One region of the Shewanella sp. CAL98-MNA-CIBAN-0140 genome, then DNA from elsewhere that is predicted to be linked to it. Evidence: riboswitches for the same ligand, from Rfam matches in the RefSeq annotation. Region 1 holds a riboswitch; the other holds the start of a gene.
The links. Region 1 has a riboswitch for cobalamin ahead of AAEY93_RS15100 (ABC transporter ATP-binding protein). Riboswitches for the same ligand answer to the same signal wherever they lie in the genome.
Positions count from the first base shown of each region.

Region 2: linked by a shared signal. The riboswitch ahead of AAEY93_RS07150 (TonB-dependent receptor) and the one ahead of AAEY93_RS15100 (ABC transporter ATP-binding protein) in region 1 are both predicted to bind cobalamin.

Region 1 is NZ_JBEOPI010000030.1:6,515-14,564, reverse strand. It holds gene AAEY93_RS15125 (adenosylcobinamide-GDP ribazoletransferase) at 1-697, opposite strand, end outside; partial or broken gene AAEY93_RS15120 (nicotinate-nucleotide--dimethylbenzimidazole phosphoribosyltransferase) at 707-1,041, opposite strand; gene AAEY93_RS15115 (hypothetical protein) at 1,103-1,288, opposite strand; gene AAEY93_RS15110 (hypothetical protein) at 1,300-1,368, opposite strand; gene AAEY93_RS15105 (FecCD family ABC transporter permease) at 1,610-2,716, opposite strand; gene AAEY93_RS15100 (ABC transporter ATP-binding protein) at 2,709-3,518, opposite strand; cobalamin riboswitch at 3,598-3,718, opposite strand; gene AAEY93_RS15095 (hypothetical protein) at 3,893-4,111, opposite strand; gene AAEY93_RS15090 (efflux RND transporter permease subunit) at 4,461-7,568, opposite strand; gene AAEY93_RS15085 (efflux RND transporter periplasmic adaptor subunit) at 7,565-8,050, opposite strand, start outside.
Region 2 is NZ_JBEOPI010000010.1:50,517-58,566, forward strand. It holds gene AAEY93_RS07150 (TonB-dependent receptor) at 1-1,156, opposite strand, end outside; cobalamin riboswitch at 1,299-1,513, opposite strand; gene AAEY93_RS07155 (hypothetical protein) at 1,816-2,481, opposite strand; gene AAEY93_RS07160 (DUF3622 domain-containing protein) at 2,608-2,925, opposite strand; gene AAEY93_RS07165 (peptidase U32 family protein) at 3,120-5,033, opposite strand; gene AAEY93_RS07170 (phosphoribosyltransferase) at 5,210-5,776, opposite strand; gene AAEY93_RS07175 (DNA-J related domain-containing protein) at 6,151-6,810, shown strand; gene AAEY93_RS07180 (thiol:disulfide interchange protein DsbA/DsbL) at 7,255-7,911, shown strand.

The sequences.
Region 1 (8,050 bases):
CAATCTGTTTACGGAAGAATCCGCCTAACAAAATACGCACCAGCCATAAGGTAATAAACAGTACAAATGCCACTAGGCCATTAAGCCATAACAACACAAAAATACCGCTAGCAATTAATATAAGCAAGTCATTGAGCTGCTGATTTTGTGCTACAGGCATTGACTTACTGGTCTGTTCATTTCGGACATATTGTTCACTGAAAATTAAGCTCGCCGACACGACTCGACTTAAGGTGTGACCCACGACAAGTGCGCTGACCGCCGCCAGTGGGCTGTATAAAGCTAACTCTACCAACAATTGCCATTTAAGTAGTAACACCAATCCCAGAGATAATGCCCCATAACTGCCCAAGCGCGAATCTTTCATAATCCGCAGCTTATCTTCAATCGTTCTACCACCACCAAACCCATCGGCGGTGTCGGCTAAACCGTCTTCATGAAATGCGCCAGTGACTAGCACACCCGCCACCATCGCCAGTAAAATAGCGATACTCGCGGGTAAAATGAGTTGTGCTAACCAAAACAACAGCGCACAAATTAAGCCAATCACTAAGCCGACCACACCAAAATATCGGCTGGCCTTGCTCTGCTTATCATTGTCGATAACCACCCAAGGCGGCACCGGGATCCGAGTAAAAAAACTCATTGCCACAAAAAATAGATTCAACTGCCGCAACCACTTTATCTCGCCAGACATCTTGTACCCTTAAACCGCATTATTAACACCAGCACCATAGAAACTGGCCATTTGATTGTAAAAATTCACCGTAGCTTGAATTAACGCCAATGCAGCGCCAGTACCCTCTCCAAGCCTTAATCCCAGCGACAACAATAGTGTAGCTTGTAGCTGTTGTAATAGAAGCTTATTTCCTTGCTCTTGCCACTGATGAGCAAAGACTCAATAATCTCTTGATGGTGGAAATAATGTTACCGCAACTCATGCTGCAGCAGTAGCGATAAAACCATCAATCATCACTCATATTTTTGTTCCCTAGCCACTAAAATCGCCCCAATCATTGACACGATTCTAACGCCAGCTAAAGGGCTAAAATGGCCCATGAACAGACTTACTCATGACGATGTAAGTCTAACGCTTGGTTAATTAATCGGGGGTTAGTGTCCTAGGTTGCATCATCAATTCCCGTGCATCGACCAATACACGGCTCAATACACTGCTCAACACATTACTCAATACATTGCTTAATACACTGCTTAATACACTGCTTAACACATTACTCAATACACTGCTCAACACATTGCTCAATACACTGCTCAACATATTGCTCAATACACAGCACATTACGCAATAATGATATTCAGCATAGCTGACATTACCGCAGTTGCGGCACAAGTATTGCCTATAACCATTTTACCCAAAGCAATGACATTGCAACCAGCACCAACAAGACGTGCACCCGCTGACGAGTATGCTCTAAGCCTTAGGCGACTTTTTCAAGCCCATTGCCGGCGCTAAATGTATCGCCTGAGCACCTGCGCCTAAACGTTGAACAATAACATTGGCTTAGCCCGTTAGCGGCTATAATATCGGGCAATCAATTATCTCAAGCTCAAAACCGACTTAACGACACTTGTCAGTCAATAAGATCTGTTAACGGCGTTGACGCAAAATAAACAAGAAAAATACACTGCCCAAAGCGGCAGTGATAATACCGACAGGCAATTCTTGGTTCGATAAAATACATCGCGCTATCACGTCAATCCACACCATAAATAATCCCCCCAACATCGCGGTTAAGATCAGCGGCTGACGTCCGGAAAACAATAGCCTAACCGTGTGCGGGATCATCAACCCCACAAAACCAATGCCCCCACACGTCGCCACCAACATCGCGGTGATCAGTGAACACAGTAACAACATACTTAAACGCAATTTAGCGACATTAATGCCTAAGGTGTGAGCGGTTTCATCACCCGCTTTTAGCGCCATAATTTGCCGTCTAAACGCCAACATAATTAACAAACTAATACCAACCGTCACACTGGGTAATAGTAAATTAGACCAACTGGCTTTGGCAAAACTGCCTAAGCTCCAAAATAACACTGATGCCGCAGCCTGTGGGCTAGAGAAATACAACAGCAAACTAGTTAGTGCGCCGAACAGAAACGAGGTCGCCACACCAGACAACAACATACGTTCAACTTGACTACTTTGACCAGAAGCCGACAATATAAACACAATCAATACCGATAAACTGGCGCCAATAAATGCCCCAATCGGGATGCTTAATGTCGACCAAGACCACCAAGGTTGTGCCGTAAAGCTTGGTTTTATCGACAATGCGCCTGAAAATATCTCCGCAAACAAGCCTGTTTGGCTGAATAATGACACCACCAACACAGCACCAAATGACGCCCCAGAGCTAATGCCAAATAAGTAAGGGTCGGCTAGCGGATTACGGGTCACGGTTTGCAATACGCTGCCCGCGATAGACAAGCCAGCACCAGCCACAAAGGCTAACAAAATCCGCGGCAAGCGTAATTCAAGCACAATACGTTGGCTCAACTCGATAGCATGCTCACTGCCATCAATAGAACTCGGTATGTCACCCCCCCATAAAGTATTGAAAATGATCAATACGTCATTAAGATCAATATTGGCTGCACCAAAACTGGCCGCAAAAATAGGGGTAAGTAGCGTGGCAAATACCAACAAACTGAAACACACATAATACCGACGTTGCGATGCATCAATCATGATCAGAGCATCCTTTCTTGCTTGCCTGGTAACCATAGAAATAACTGATGAGGGGGTTACCATGTTGTGGATGATCATTGACGTGGCAGCAAACGCCAAACACCTCACTAATTTGCCGCTCGGTGAGTACTTCTGTTGGGGTACCTTTAGCAATTAACCGCCCTTGGTCGAGTAGCAGTAATTTATCGCACATCGCACTGGCTAAATTCAGGTCATGTATAGAAGCAATGACACTGATCCCTAGTGATACGACGAGTTCAAGGATTTGAATTTGATAACGAATATCTAAATGATTGGTAGGTTCATCTAATATAAGAATATGTGGCTGTTGCACAATGGCTCGGGCAATTAGTGCACGTTGTTTTTCACCACCAGATAATAGCTCATACTGTTGCTGCGCTTTTTGCTGCAATCCCACTTTGGTTAATGCACTTAAAATACGTTCTCGGTCTTGCGCTGTGTTGGGGTCAAACAAGTTTTTATGCGGTGTTAGCCCCATTGTCACTAACTGCTCAGTAGTCATATCAAAATAATGCGGGGTATCTTGTTGCACCACAGCAATACTCTGCGCTAACGATTTAGAGGAAAAACCACTGATGGGTTTGGAAAAAATTTCAATATCGCCGCTAGTTGGCTCAATATAACGATACAAGCAACGTAACAGACTCGACTTACCCGCACCATTGGGGCCAATGAGCCCTAGCATTTGGCCTCTAGGCAAACTGAAATGAATATCAGCTAGAATGGTTTTATTATCGACTTGCCAAAAGAGATGATTGACATCCAATACTGATTCAGACATGTAAATGACCTCGCCATGTCCAATTAATTAACACATACATCTATTTAAAAACTCCCCTAAGTCACCCGCTTAGGCATGGATATTGAGGCAATTCAAAGCTGGTATCTGACTTATGCACCAATGGTTAATTGGTCCATCTACAGTTGCGGGTACAGTTTGGGCTTATCCCAATTCCCAATACCTTGAAAGGCACTATGATTATGGCGCTATGGTTCTGATGAGTCGATTATAACGCTATGGTTATTAAGCTATGGTTATTAAGCTATGGTTATTAAGCTATTAATATGATGCTTCGATTATAACAATATGATTATTAAGCTATTAATATAACGTTATGGTGATAATTCTATGACTATCAATATGACGCGTTAAGCCTATGTAATGCTCACTTTAGCTACCTTGCTATCCATTACAACAGATTGAAAACAGTCAAGCTTATCAATATCGTCAAGCCAATATATATCAAGCCAATAGATATCGAGCACCATAATAGCAGCATAGGGGATCGCTAGGTTAGCGAATAATCCGCTACATTGGCCAGCCTTAAGCACATATTCCATTAAGCAGCGCATCATGCCACCGTGAGTCACCAATAACGCACCGGGGCAATTGCCAACGTGAGCAGCTTATTTCATCTCAAACGGGTCATTTGTTTGACTAACAAGGCGCATTGACCCGTCAATAGCGAGCCTATTGCAAGTTAATGCAACGCAGTTAGCGGGATAAAGGACTGTTGGATAAGCCGTTATCTCCTGCGCTGAGGTTAACGAGTACGGCTATGTTACCAAGACCACCACAGAAGATGGCAATCTCGTTTATGCAGGAGTAATTAACGACCTTGAACGCAGTCACTTCTCGACATGCTGGCTCCTGCATGTCGAGGTCGTTTGGGTATCTGACCACTGCCATTACAAGATAATGGCAGTAATTTACTCCCTCTCGCTAAATTTTTTGATGTTTCTTCACCAAGCCAAAGTCAGCCAAAATCGCGTAGGCACAAGGAATAATAAATAACACCATCAAGGTAGAGGCAAAGATCCCGAATACGATTGAGACAACCAAGGGCTGTACTACTTGCGCCTGAAGACTCGTTTCGAGCAATAGGGGTAACAGACCTGCTGCCGTCGTCAGCGACGTTAAAAATACCGCCCTAAATCGTTCCCGACTGGCACTTACAACTGCTTCATGAACGCTATCACCTTCATCGACATGATGACGTATATATTGCACCAGCAAGATAGAGTCATTGACGACTATGCCTGCAAGGGAGATAAAGCCCATAATCGATGGCATAGATAGGTTATAGCCAAGTAGCACATGCCCCCAAAGCACGCCTATCAAAGACAAGGGTATTGCCAACATCACCACCACAGGCTCGAGGTAACTCCTGAATTGAAAACTGAGTATGACAAAAAGTCCAAATATTCCGATAAGGAATCCCTTACCAAGAGAGGCGCCCGTCTTCGCAGTCTCTTTTGCCGAGCCTTCGAAGTCGACCTTAACCCCAGGATAATCTTCAGTGGCTTGCGGCAGCCAATCGGATTTTATCTTAGCTAATGTTTCGGTGGAATTACCCTTGCGGTTGTCAACATCGGCCATCACGGTAACCGAACGTTGGCTATTGATCCGCTGAATACGGACATAAGATCGTTGATGCTCTAATTTGGCGATCGCCGACAGAGGCAACTGCTCCCCATTGGCTAACATAATGGGAAAGTTAGCCAATGCATGAAGATCGCCTGCTTGCTCCTTATTCAGCCTAACTTCAATTTCGATATTCTCGGGCCCAATTTGGATCTCATCGGCCCGTTGGCCAAAGAAAGCACTGCGCAGTTGATTGGCGACCAACTGACCATCGATGCCGAAGACTTCCGCTCCGGGCCTCAGACTGACCTTAATTTCCTCTTTCCCCGGACGCATATCATCGAGAATACCGTTGATACCATCGAACCTGACAAGATAAGATTGCAGCGACACCGAGGCCTGCTTTAGCATATCCAGATCATCACCTAGCAGGCGAACCTCGATATCACGACCCGCAGGCCCCATCGTTGGCTGCTTAAAGACCATAGACAAGGGGGCTGCCAGCTCAACCGTACCGTCGCGCCAATCTTCGATAAAATCTTCTATTAGCGTATTTCGAGTTTCGGCCGACAAGAGATCTAACCTAACCGTCGCCACATGAGGCCCTTTCTCGCCCGCATCGGCATTAAAATTAAACTGTGCGGTAATATCTTCAATAAGCTCAACGCCCTCTTCCACGTCTTGGGTATAGCGAGCAGCCGTCTCTTTAGCACTGAGGATCACTTGTTCGACAACCTCCTGAGTCGAACTCAATGGGCTGCCAGGTGGCAGGATAATTCTCACTTCGGCGATATCACCATCAAGTTCCGGAAAGGGCAAGAATTTCAACACGCCACCGGCAACCAGCGCCACAGATGAGAGCAAGATACCTAAGGTTATGCCAACGCTGGCGTAGCGCCAATGCACCACAAACCTAACCGCATTAACGAGTGTCGTATTACGAAACGTTTCGAATGCGGCTAAGAAATCTCGCTTAAATTTAAGCTCAGGCCTAGGCGCTTTCTTGGGGACATGGCTTAATGAATGGTTTAAATGGTTGGGCAAGATTAAAAATGCCTCAATCAAACTGATACTGAGCACCATAATCAGCACCGTCGGGATAGCTGAGAGTACGGCGCCCATCTGACCATCGAGCCCAAGTAAGCTACTGAAGATTAAAATGGTGGTTAGAAATGAGGAGACCACTCCTGGGGCAACCTTTTTAACCCCTTGAACCACGGCATCATGTGGCGCTAAGCCCCGGTCGACATGGGAGGCGATAGACTCGGCGATAACGATGGCATCATCCATCATGATCCCGATGGCCATAAGCAAACCGACTAAACTCATGATGTTAATAGAGACGCCAAAGAGACTCATCAAATAGATGCCGCCTAAAAAGGCAACCGGAAGACCTGCCGATACCCAAAAAGAGTAACGCAAAGAGAAAAATAACCACATGCTAAAGAAGACTAGGATGATCCCTTGCCAGCCATTGGTTAACATCATATCCAGACGATCTTTAAGCAGCGACGAGAGATCGTTGGTCAAGGTCAAATTCACGCCATCGGGCACACGTAAACGCTCTTGCTCGATAAAACGGCTTACTTTCTGTTTTATTCTTAAGGCATCATCGGCTTTGTTCTTCTTCACCTTGAGTATGGCGGCGTGCTGCCCGTTGAAAAAGATGTGCTCTTCATCGAGTTCAAATCGGTCAGTCACGGTGGCAATATCGCCGAGTCGGACCACGCTGCCGTCGCTGGTAGAGGCCACGATGGTTTGCTTTAACGCCGCTGGCGTGACTTTGCGCTCATCGAATCTCAGCAGCAGATTTTTATCTGTTAACTCAATATTACCGGCAGGGATCTTCACATTTTGCCGACCCACTTCATCGGCAATGTCGGTTGCAGTCAGCCCCAAACGGCGCATATCGATTTGATTAAGCTCAACCCGCAGTTGATGATCGGAAAAGCCAACAACGGATACCAGACTCACTCCGGCATCGATTTTCAAGCGACGTTTGAGATCCTCGGCATAATGCTTCAGATGGGGCCAGCTGGCATCGGCCGAAATAGCGATATCAACAACAGGTTCGGCCCAATCGAGCTCTTTAACGATCGGCGGTTCAATTTGTGATGGAAAGTTTTTAATCCCATTGATCTGGGTTTGCACATCCACAATAGCGCGCCCAATATCGGCTTTGCCGTCCAGCTTGATAGTCATGGACGCGACGCCTTCTTGTGCGTCACATTTTACTTCTTCGACATTGCCTAGCCCATCGACCGCATCTTCCATACGCAGACATAGACTTTCTTCCACTTCTATCGGCGACGCGCCGGGATAAACCACGGTAGCGGTAACATAGGGAGGCGCAAACTCTGGAAAAGTCTCACGTTTTATTGATCCCAAACTCAATAATCCGAGCAAGAGTAGGCTGAGCATCAACAAATTAGCTAAGGTCGGATGACGGGTGATATAAGCGATCACTGACCGGCCTCCTCTCGGTTCACCTGAGATTGCTCAGCAGCATTAACGTCGAGGTCTGATGAGATATCTCTTAAAGACATGCCTGGGATAGCGGGAATAAGATCGTTGAGCACAATGTTATCACCAACGATAACGTCTGCTTTAATCGCCACTTGATCTTGATTACGGAACAAAATGGTCACCGGTTTTATCATCAGTTTATTATCCGAGCTCATCAGATATAGCTTGTCACCGTGAAGCGCCTTCTCGGGGACGATAAAATGTGGCTTTGCCTGGCCGTATATCCGCGCTGAAACAAACATTCCCTTGGTCAAAGGAGGCCGACTGAATGGCTTAAGCTGACGAATATCCTGCTCAACCTCAAGATATAAGCCGATGGTAGCCTGATTCGGATTAACCGTTTCAGCCACCCGGGTGACTTTAGCTGGCCAAGTAAAACGATTGCTTCCTACCTGAAACTCTACATCGGCTTGTAATGCTAA
Region 2 (8,050 bases), on a different contig from region 1:
AGGATAATGTCGGCGAAATAGGTACCGATGCTTGCACATAGGCGCTGCTTTGTTGTTGTTCATTATTACGTTGAATATAAAGCGTATCAAAATCGGCTTCACCTTTGCTGACATCAATACCTGCAACAAAATTTAAATCACCGCGATCTAAATGATAATTGGCGCTAGCTTTAGGTGAAAAACTCAATAATTCACGTTCAATTCGCCCTGCACCGCCGAACAACACGCTGGTCGTTAACGAGTCTGAATAGGTTAAATCCGCGCCTAAGGCCCAAATATTATTTAACTGATATTGATAACCACTTCGCAGTGCGGTGCTCATTTCATGAGAGTATTCGCCCTCAGAAAAAGCCGCGGCTTGGCGTGGATCGGCCTCATATTGTGCTAACGTGAGTGCACCCGGCGTTTTACGATCGTTATCAAAATAATTAACTTCAACATAAAAATCTTCGTTAGCGGTTTGATACTGTACACGACCTAAAATAGATCCGGTTTCATTATCATTATTGTCGCGGTAATTGTCGCTTTCTTTATAGCTTGCCGCTAAAAAATAACGCCATTCGTCGTTAATGGAACCTGAAATATCGCCTTTAGCTTCATAGGTATCAAAACTGCCGCCACTGACTTGTAAGCCACCACTGGTTTCTGTTGGTGCCTTAGTAATGATGTTGATAACGCCGCCAACCGCTTGGTCACCATACAACACCCCTGCACTACCGGATAAAATCTCAACCCGCTCAACTAAGTTAAGCGGAATGGATTCAATACTCGGCGCAGCAATATCAATATTATTCAATCTGCGTCCATCAACTAAAATCAGCGTGTTGTTGGCCGCTTGTGATGCAGAAAATCCGCGCATAGAAAATACGCTACCCGAATTATTATCCGACACCTGAATGCCAGACTGTCCACGTAATAAATCGGTTAAATTGGTGACTCCGCTCATTTGAATATCGGCGGCATCAATAACATTGACGTTGGCCGCAATGTTTAGTGGATTGGCAAGATTACGCCCAATGACCACAATGGTTTCATCCATGCTGATAGCTGAAGACCCGGGGGATGTATCGGTTGACTCTGCCGCAATAGCATTAACCGTTGCCACACTGAAGACAGCACTTAATAGCAGTGCAATTTTTGTTGGTTTAGTACCCATTTACCTTTAACTCCTGAAAGGAAAAATGGGGCAATAGCGCCGTAATATAGATAACCACTGTCGCCCTAATCTACAGAAAAAATCGTCAGAATAAGTCAACAAGCAGTATCACATCACATTTCGAGATCTGCCCACCGAAATCATCGAAATCACCTTTAAGGCCGGTCTCCGGACTGAGGTTGTGGCGTTATACCGATGGCATAACCCGCGCGAGTCTAGATGATTAACGCAACCCTGTTGCGCACCTGACTCTCACCAATCACCGTTGCGGGGGCAGTACCAGATTTACACTGGTTTCCCGATTATCTTGCTTTGGTCTATCGATCCACTGCAAGCACCGTAAAGATTGACTAACTAATCTCAACCCGGGCTAATAAGCCGAGTTGAGGTTAACGCTTGAAATAACGTGAGTTGAGGTTCAACCCATCATTAAAAATATCTGTTTCGTTATGCCAGCATTAGCATTTAGTACCATAGTACCGTTTAATTATTGCTGACATCATAAAATAATAACGCAGAGATTATAACGGATCTAAAGGTGAACTTGATACCAACAAAAGAGTAACCTGCAGATTATTCAGCATGTAGAACAGTCAACTTGTTGGTTAGTGGCACCTAAGAGGGTTATCAACCACATGACGCCGCGCTAGGATTCGACGCTAGGGATACGTCATGAAGTCACGATAATTATCGATAGTGATAGGAGTCGTTTCGGTAGTAAACACGTCTGTTCGAATAGATTTATGGATTAGGTAGACATTTTCGTCATCACTTATTACAGAAAAATAGCCCATTTCGCCTTGTGGACGGCTGATATAGGACACATCTTCCACTGCTGAAGTGTCATGAATATTAGGCATACTGGTGCAGCCTAATAAACCATGTACCGCTTCGAGCCCGTCAACTTCAGAACTGCCAAGCTGTTGATAAACAATTTCCCCTTGGCAATGTTGTTGATAAGTCGCCGCCATTGAATCTAAAAAGCGTTCCGGCTCAACATCATTGGCTAACCCTTTGAACCCCTGCATGCAGACTAAACTAGACCAGTCATTTAATGACTCATGGGTTGGAATAAACTCAGCCATCGTCATGTCGCCACGTTTATCACTGAATGCAAGTTTCCAATCTAATGGCGGTAAAAAGCCGAACTTTGCAGACAAGGTTATGAGTTTCTGGACATCATCAGACATCACCATAACACCTGATGACTTATCAACGTCGCCAAATGCCATCTGTGCTGGAGGGGTAGCAGATGCACTACTGGGGAACAGGAACATTATTCCTAAACACCCCGAGCAGCCTATAATTGCAGCAATCTTGTTCATCCAAATGAATCCTTATTTGGTCAAGATAGAGATAAGTTGATCAAAAATCATGCTAATTTAGTACGTCCTATCCTGAACATACAAAAATTGAAACTTATCTATAACCTATACATAGTGGGTAAAATATTAGTTAAGCTCGTCTTCGTCTTCATCTTCAGCATCGAACAGCTCTTCTTCGTCGATGGCCGATTCAGCAGCAATAGCAGCCGCTAAGCTTTTAGCTTTAAGGTGCTTCTCAGTTTTACGCTGGTTACGATCAGCTTGCTTAGATAAAAAACCTTGCAGTGCTTGCTCGCCCCATACAATGGCTTCTGCTTCTGATGCAAAACCATCTTGGCTTTTTGATACTATGGTTTTAGTCGATGTCATACGACGAGTGATTTCAGTTTTCCAGGTGTTTTCAATTTGAATAACACGTAAAGCATACTTTTTGCTATCGCTCATAATCTATTCTTTCCTACTTAAGGTATCACAGGCTAAAACCCATGAAATTTCAGCCGCGCAGTGTACTCGAAACACACGAGTTTGGGCAGCTATTTAATGGTTATTTTTGCAGCTTATTTGAAAAACTAACCCAATGGCAAGCTTAATACTGCCAGCGGAAAAACAATGATGGTTAAAATCACGCTGTGGCGCCATTATTGTTTCACTAATTGGTTGGAGCCAACAATCATCATTTCACATTTATGGCAGTCAAAAATCAATTTCAATTTATCTTTACCTACCTCTAAAAACATAGGATCCGCTTTAATACCTTCAACTTCTTTCGGGCATAAATTAAAACTGTAACGCAGACAATGTTTAGTGACCATTAACGGAGCATCATGCAAAACGTTATTTTTCTCATAGGTGTCTTCAATTTGAATCACCCCATGTTGATGGTAAAAAGATTTCGCTTTTTCATTCGCCACATTAGATAAAAAGCTCAGTGCTTTTTGCGGGAAACGTGCTGTTTTATCATGCACCCAGCGCTCTGGTCGTTGGTAACTGGCAACTCTTGCCGTCATTAATGCACTAACGGCATCGCGGCGTAACTCATTAACAACCGAGACGGGTAAAAACCACATCTGCTGCGTGAGTAAATTAACCTTGTTCAATACAAAGTCACTGCTGCCAAGTTTACTGAATTGTTTTTTCAGATTTTCGGCGGTCTTGACTTGGTCATTAGCGGGGGCTTTATCGCACGCTAACATGACTGTCGCACTGATATTATGCCGATCTGTAATCGTTAATCCCACCCCGTCATCGGTATCAAAAAATTGCATATCGACAGTCATTTTACGGCTAGCAGAATCTTTGTTAAGGCTAGCTTCGAACTTATGGTCAAAGTTACGGAACATCATCACCCCAATTTTAAGATCTTTGGGTACCTCGGTTAAATGCAAGACATTCCCTTCAGCACGGTTGATGCGCACGCCAGAGAGTTTATCGTCAGACAAACGTTGGGTTTCGTAGTGTTCAACAAAAAAACAGAGGCCATCACCATTATTAAAGTGAATGTCTTTGCCACTTTCACGGGTATCGATTTTAATAAAGTCTTTACCCACTTCGGTGATACGGCCCACTTTTTCACCAATGAACTTAGGCGAACTAAAATGCTCAATGGCCTCAGTACGTTCATTAACAAAATAATCCGTTTTACCACGGTTAAAACTTTTATCAGGATCGGGGATAAAGTTAAACGTGCAACGACCATGAGAAATTGATTCTACATCATCACGTTTAGCCATAATCGCATCAAGTTGCTGACGATAATGAGCGGTGATATTTTTAAGGTAAGTAATATCTTTTAAGCGGCCTTCAATTTTAAACGAACTAATACCAGCATCAATTAACGCTTCTAAATTATCGGTCTGGTTATTGTCTTTTAATGATAATAAGTGCTGATTTTCAGCTAAGACGTCACCTTCGCGAGTGGTCAAATTGCACGGTAACCGACACATCTGTGAACATTCACCGCGATTAGCACTGCGATTAGAATACGCATGGCTCAAATTACATAAACCGCTATAACTGACACATAATGCGCCGTGAATAAAGAACTCTAACTTCATTTTTGTGCTAGCAGCAATATCGCGAATTTGTGGGATATTGAGCTCACGGGCTAATACGACTTGCGAAAAACCAACTTGCTCTAAAAAGACCGTTTTTTCAGGGCTGCGGTTATCCGTTTGCGTACTGGCATGCAACGCAATAGGCGGCAGATCAAATTGTAAAACACCCATGTCTTGAACAATCAAGGCATCAACCCCCGCTTCATAAAGCCGCCAAATAAGCTTTTGGGCTTTATCAAGTTCGTCATCCATTAAAATGGTATTTAACGCCACAAAAACCTGAGCATGATAACGATGAGCAAATTCTGCCAAACGAGCAATGTCTTCAACACTGTTACCAGCATTATGGCGCGCGCCAAAGGCAGGACCACCAATATAAACCGCATCAGCACCATGGCGAATAGCCTCAATGCCGTAATCAGCATTTTTAGCAGGCGCTAATAGTTCTAATCGACGTTTTACGGGTGCCTCAGGTGTAAACAATTCTACAGTAACCATAATGTTAACTAAATTTCGCATTAATTCGGATAAAAAAAGTGCGCCAGCATACTAATATTGTCGCATTGACATAAGTATGTTGACGCATTCAAATAGCGGTATACTTTAGCAAACTTTACATAAAGTTATACATGAATTCGTTGTTATCAACGCCTAAAATGGCTGCAACGCTAGGCTTATAAAAACAGATCTTGGATATTTTTAAAGTCAGTTTTACCTTCAGCAATTTCTTGTGGGTTTAAACCAGACACTTCATGTGGGAACACTAACCAATCTTCAGATGAATGAATAAAATAATCTGGCTTTAGATCGACTTTAGTGTTTTTGGGTTTGTAGTAAGGACATGCTATACGAATATCGGTTGGCATGTTCAAACGCATAAATTTTCTTAATTTACCAATAAGCGCATCAACACTGCGCCCCGAGTCAAATACGTCATCAACAATCAACAAACCGTCGCTAGCATTGGCATTTTCGATAATGTAATGCAAACCGTGCACTTTAATATTTTTATCTTGTTTGTCAGTGCCAATACCATAATAAGACGAGGTTCTAACTGCAATATGGTCTGTTTCGATTTTCTTAAAATCAAAATACTCTTGAACGGCAATACCGATAGGTGCTCCACCGCGCCAAATACCCACGATAAACTGTGGTCGAAAGCCACTGTCATATACTTGTGCAGCGAGTCTAAATGAATCTTCCAAAAGTTGTTGCGCACTAACAAAGAGTTTATCTGTCATTGGTTAAAGCCCCAGTTATTTTATTGCGGCGAATTTTATATCAAATAAGCTTTTCTTGCCTGCAAGAAAAGGAATTAATTGATCAAAAGCAATAAAAAAATCAAAACGTTCGCCACATCGCCATTATCTCAAGCGCCACTAGTAGCGTCAACCGATCCTAATGTGAACAATAATCCACCTCATTAACAAGTATCCTTTATCAATACAATATAGAGTAGGCGTTAAGTTTGCTATCTCAAGCTTGAAGGCAAAGTTCAAGGTCAATACCTGGGTCGTAATGACAATAAAATCTACTTGTCATTAAAAACGACTATGGCATAGTGGGCTGCCATGAAAAGCAGATTTTATCGCCAATTCAGGACCCATACGCCACTATGCTAGTCAATAAAACCTTACACCATGCCTATGGAACTGAACAGGCAAGCACCACAGACAACAACGAACTCAAGGTGCCTAAAAGTGACAACCCGCTCATATGGCCTGTGCTGAGTTTGTTGCAATCAACCAACCAAAGTTGGAAAGTACATCATTTGGCGAGCGAGTTACAAGCCAAAGGATTAATGTATAATCTTGACCCTTTACCCGAAAAAGACCTCTTTAAACTCAACTTTCTACTGATGAACGCCTTATATGAATTACAAGACATATTAATCCCCAAACAGTGGTTACAAGTAAAGGCAATGGAGATCCAAATATTTAGGATTATTCCGGCCAATGCTGATGTGCAACATATTTGCGATGGTGCATTACGCGATTATTATCTCGATTGGGCCAATTATGATGCCAGCGTTAACGTTATACAAGAAATGCTGGAGTCATTCTGGTCAAGTTATCAGGAGTATATTGGCGTCAACACCCAGTTAATGCACCAAGGTCATGCCTTGACAGTATTTGAACTTGATGACACTGCCACCGATAAAGACATTCGCAAACAATGGCGCAAACTCGCGCTTAAATGGCACCCCGACCGCGAACAAGGTAATGCCGAACGTTTCCGTGAAGTATGCGAAGCATGGCAAACCCTAAGAAATTAAGCGTAGGCTGCCAATAATTTACAGGCTCAATATCTTGGTCGAACACTCATAGACCATGATAGCGATTGTCCACAGAACTCTGCATGACTAACTGTGCTTTAGTTATTTAGCGATGCGCATTAGCCATTTAATCGTTAGCTATTTACAGCCATCAATAAACAGGCTTTGGTTAATTATCCAGATTAACCTTCTATATCGCATCATCTAGATTGAACAACTCAATGCCACTTTATGATGACATTCCTTAATAATCATTAAGTTCACTTCAATATCTTGCCTTAATTCAGAGGTTAACCTCATAAAGCACGCACGGATCACGAAATTAACGCCTTTTTAATTGATGATTTAAGCCATAATTCAGCTTAGAAACTTACCCTAATTAGCTCGAGCAGATTAATCTAATCCTATTGATTACTCGCTAATAACATTGATCTGAGGTTTTACATGATTAAATATTTCGCCGTTGCATTGACGCTCATAGCAGCCTCATTTAGCACATTTGCTGCGCCATTTGTTGCAGGCAAGCATTACACTCAAATTTCCAATAATATGGTTACTAGTACGCCAAAAATCACTGAGTTTTTTTCATTTTACTGCCATAACTGCTTCAATATGGAAACTCAGTATCTTGCTGAGATTAAAGCAGGATTAGATGAAGAGGTCACCTTCGATACTAAGCATGTTGACTTTATGAACAGCGATTTAGGCACTGAAGTGATGCGATCACTGGCTGTTATTCATGAGGTTGGTCAAGCAGAAAAGCTCAACCACGCAATGTTTACGGCTATCCAAGGTGATAAAGGCGCCAATGGGCATGATCACAATGCTCAAGGCCACCAGCATGAATCACAAATAAACAGCCGTGAAGACATTAAAAAAATCTTCAGCCAATTTGGTGTCGATGCCGCAACCTATGACACATTGGCCGACAGCAGTACTACCGATAAAGCATTGGCTTTATGGCGTCAGCAACAAACGTTATATAACGTCAGTAGCGTACCCGCATTTATCGTTAATGATAAATACGCTATCAATATGAATGAAATTAGCACTTTAGATGAACTAATTGAGTTGATGAACTATTTAGCCACCTCAAAATAACGGCCGCATCTTGATGAGTAATCAACACTAATGAAAAAAATGGCTATCAATTGATAGCCATTTTTTTCGATTTATCCCATCTGTAATTCAGAGATAAGAACCTATACTCAAACGACCTCGAAATGCAGGATTACGCATG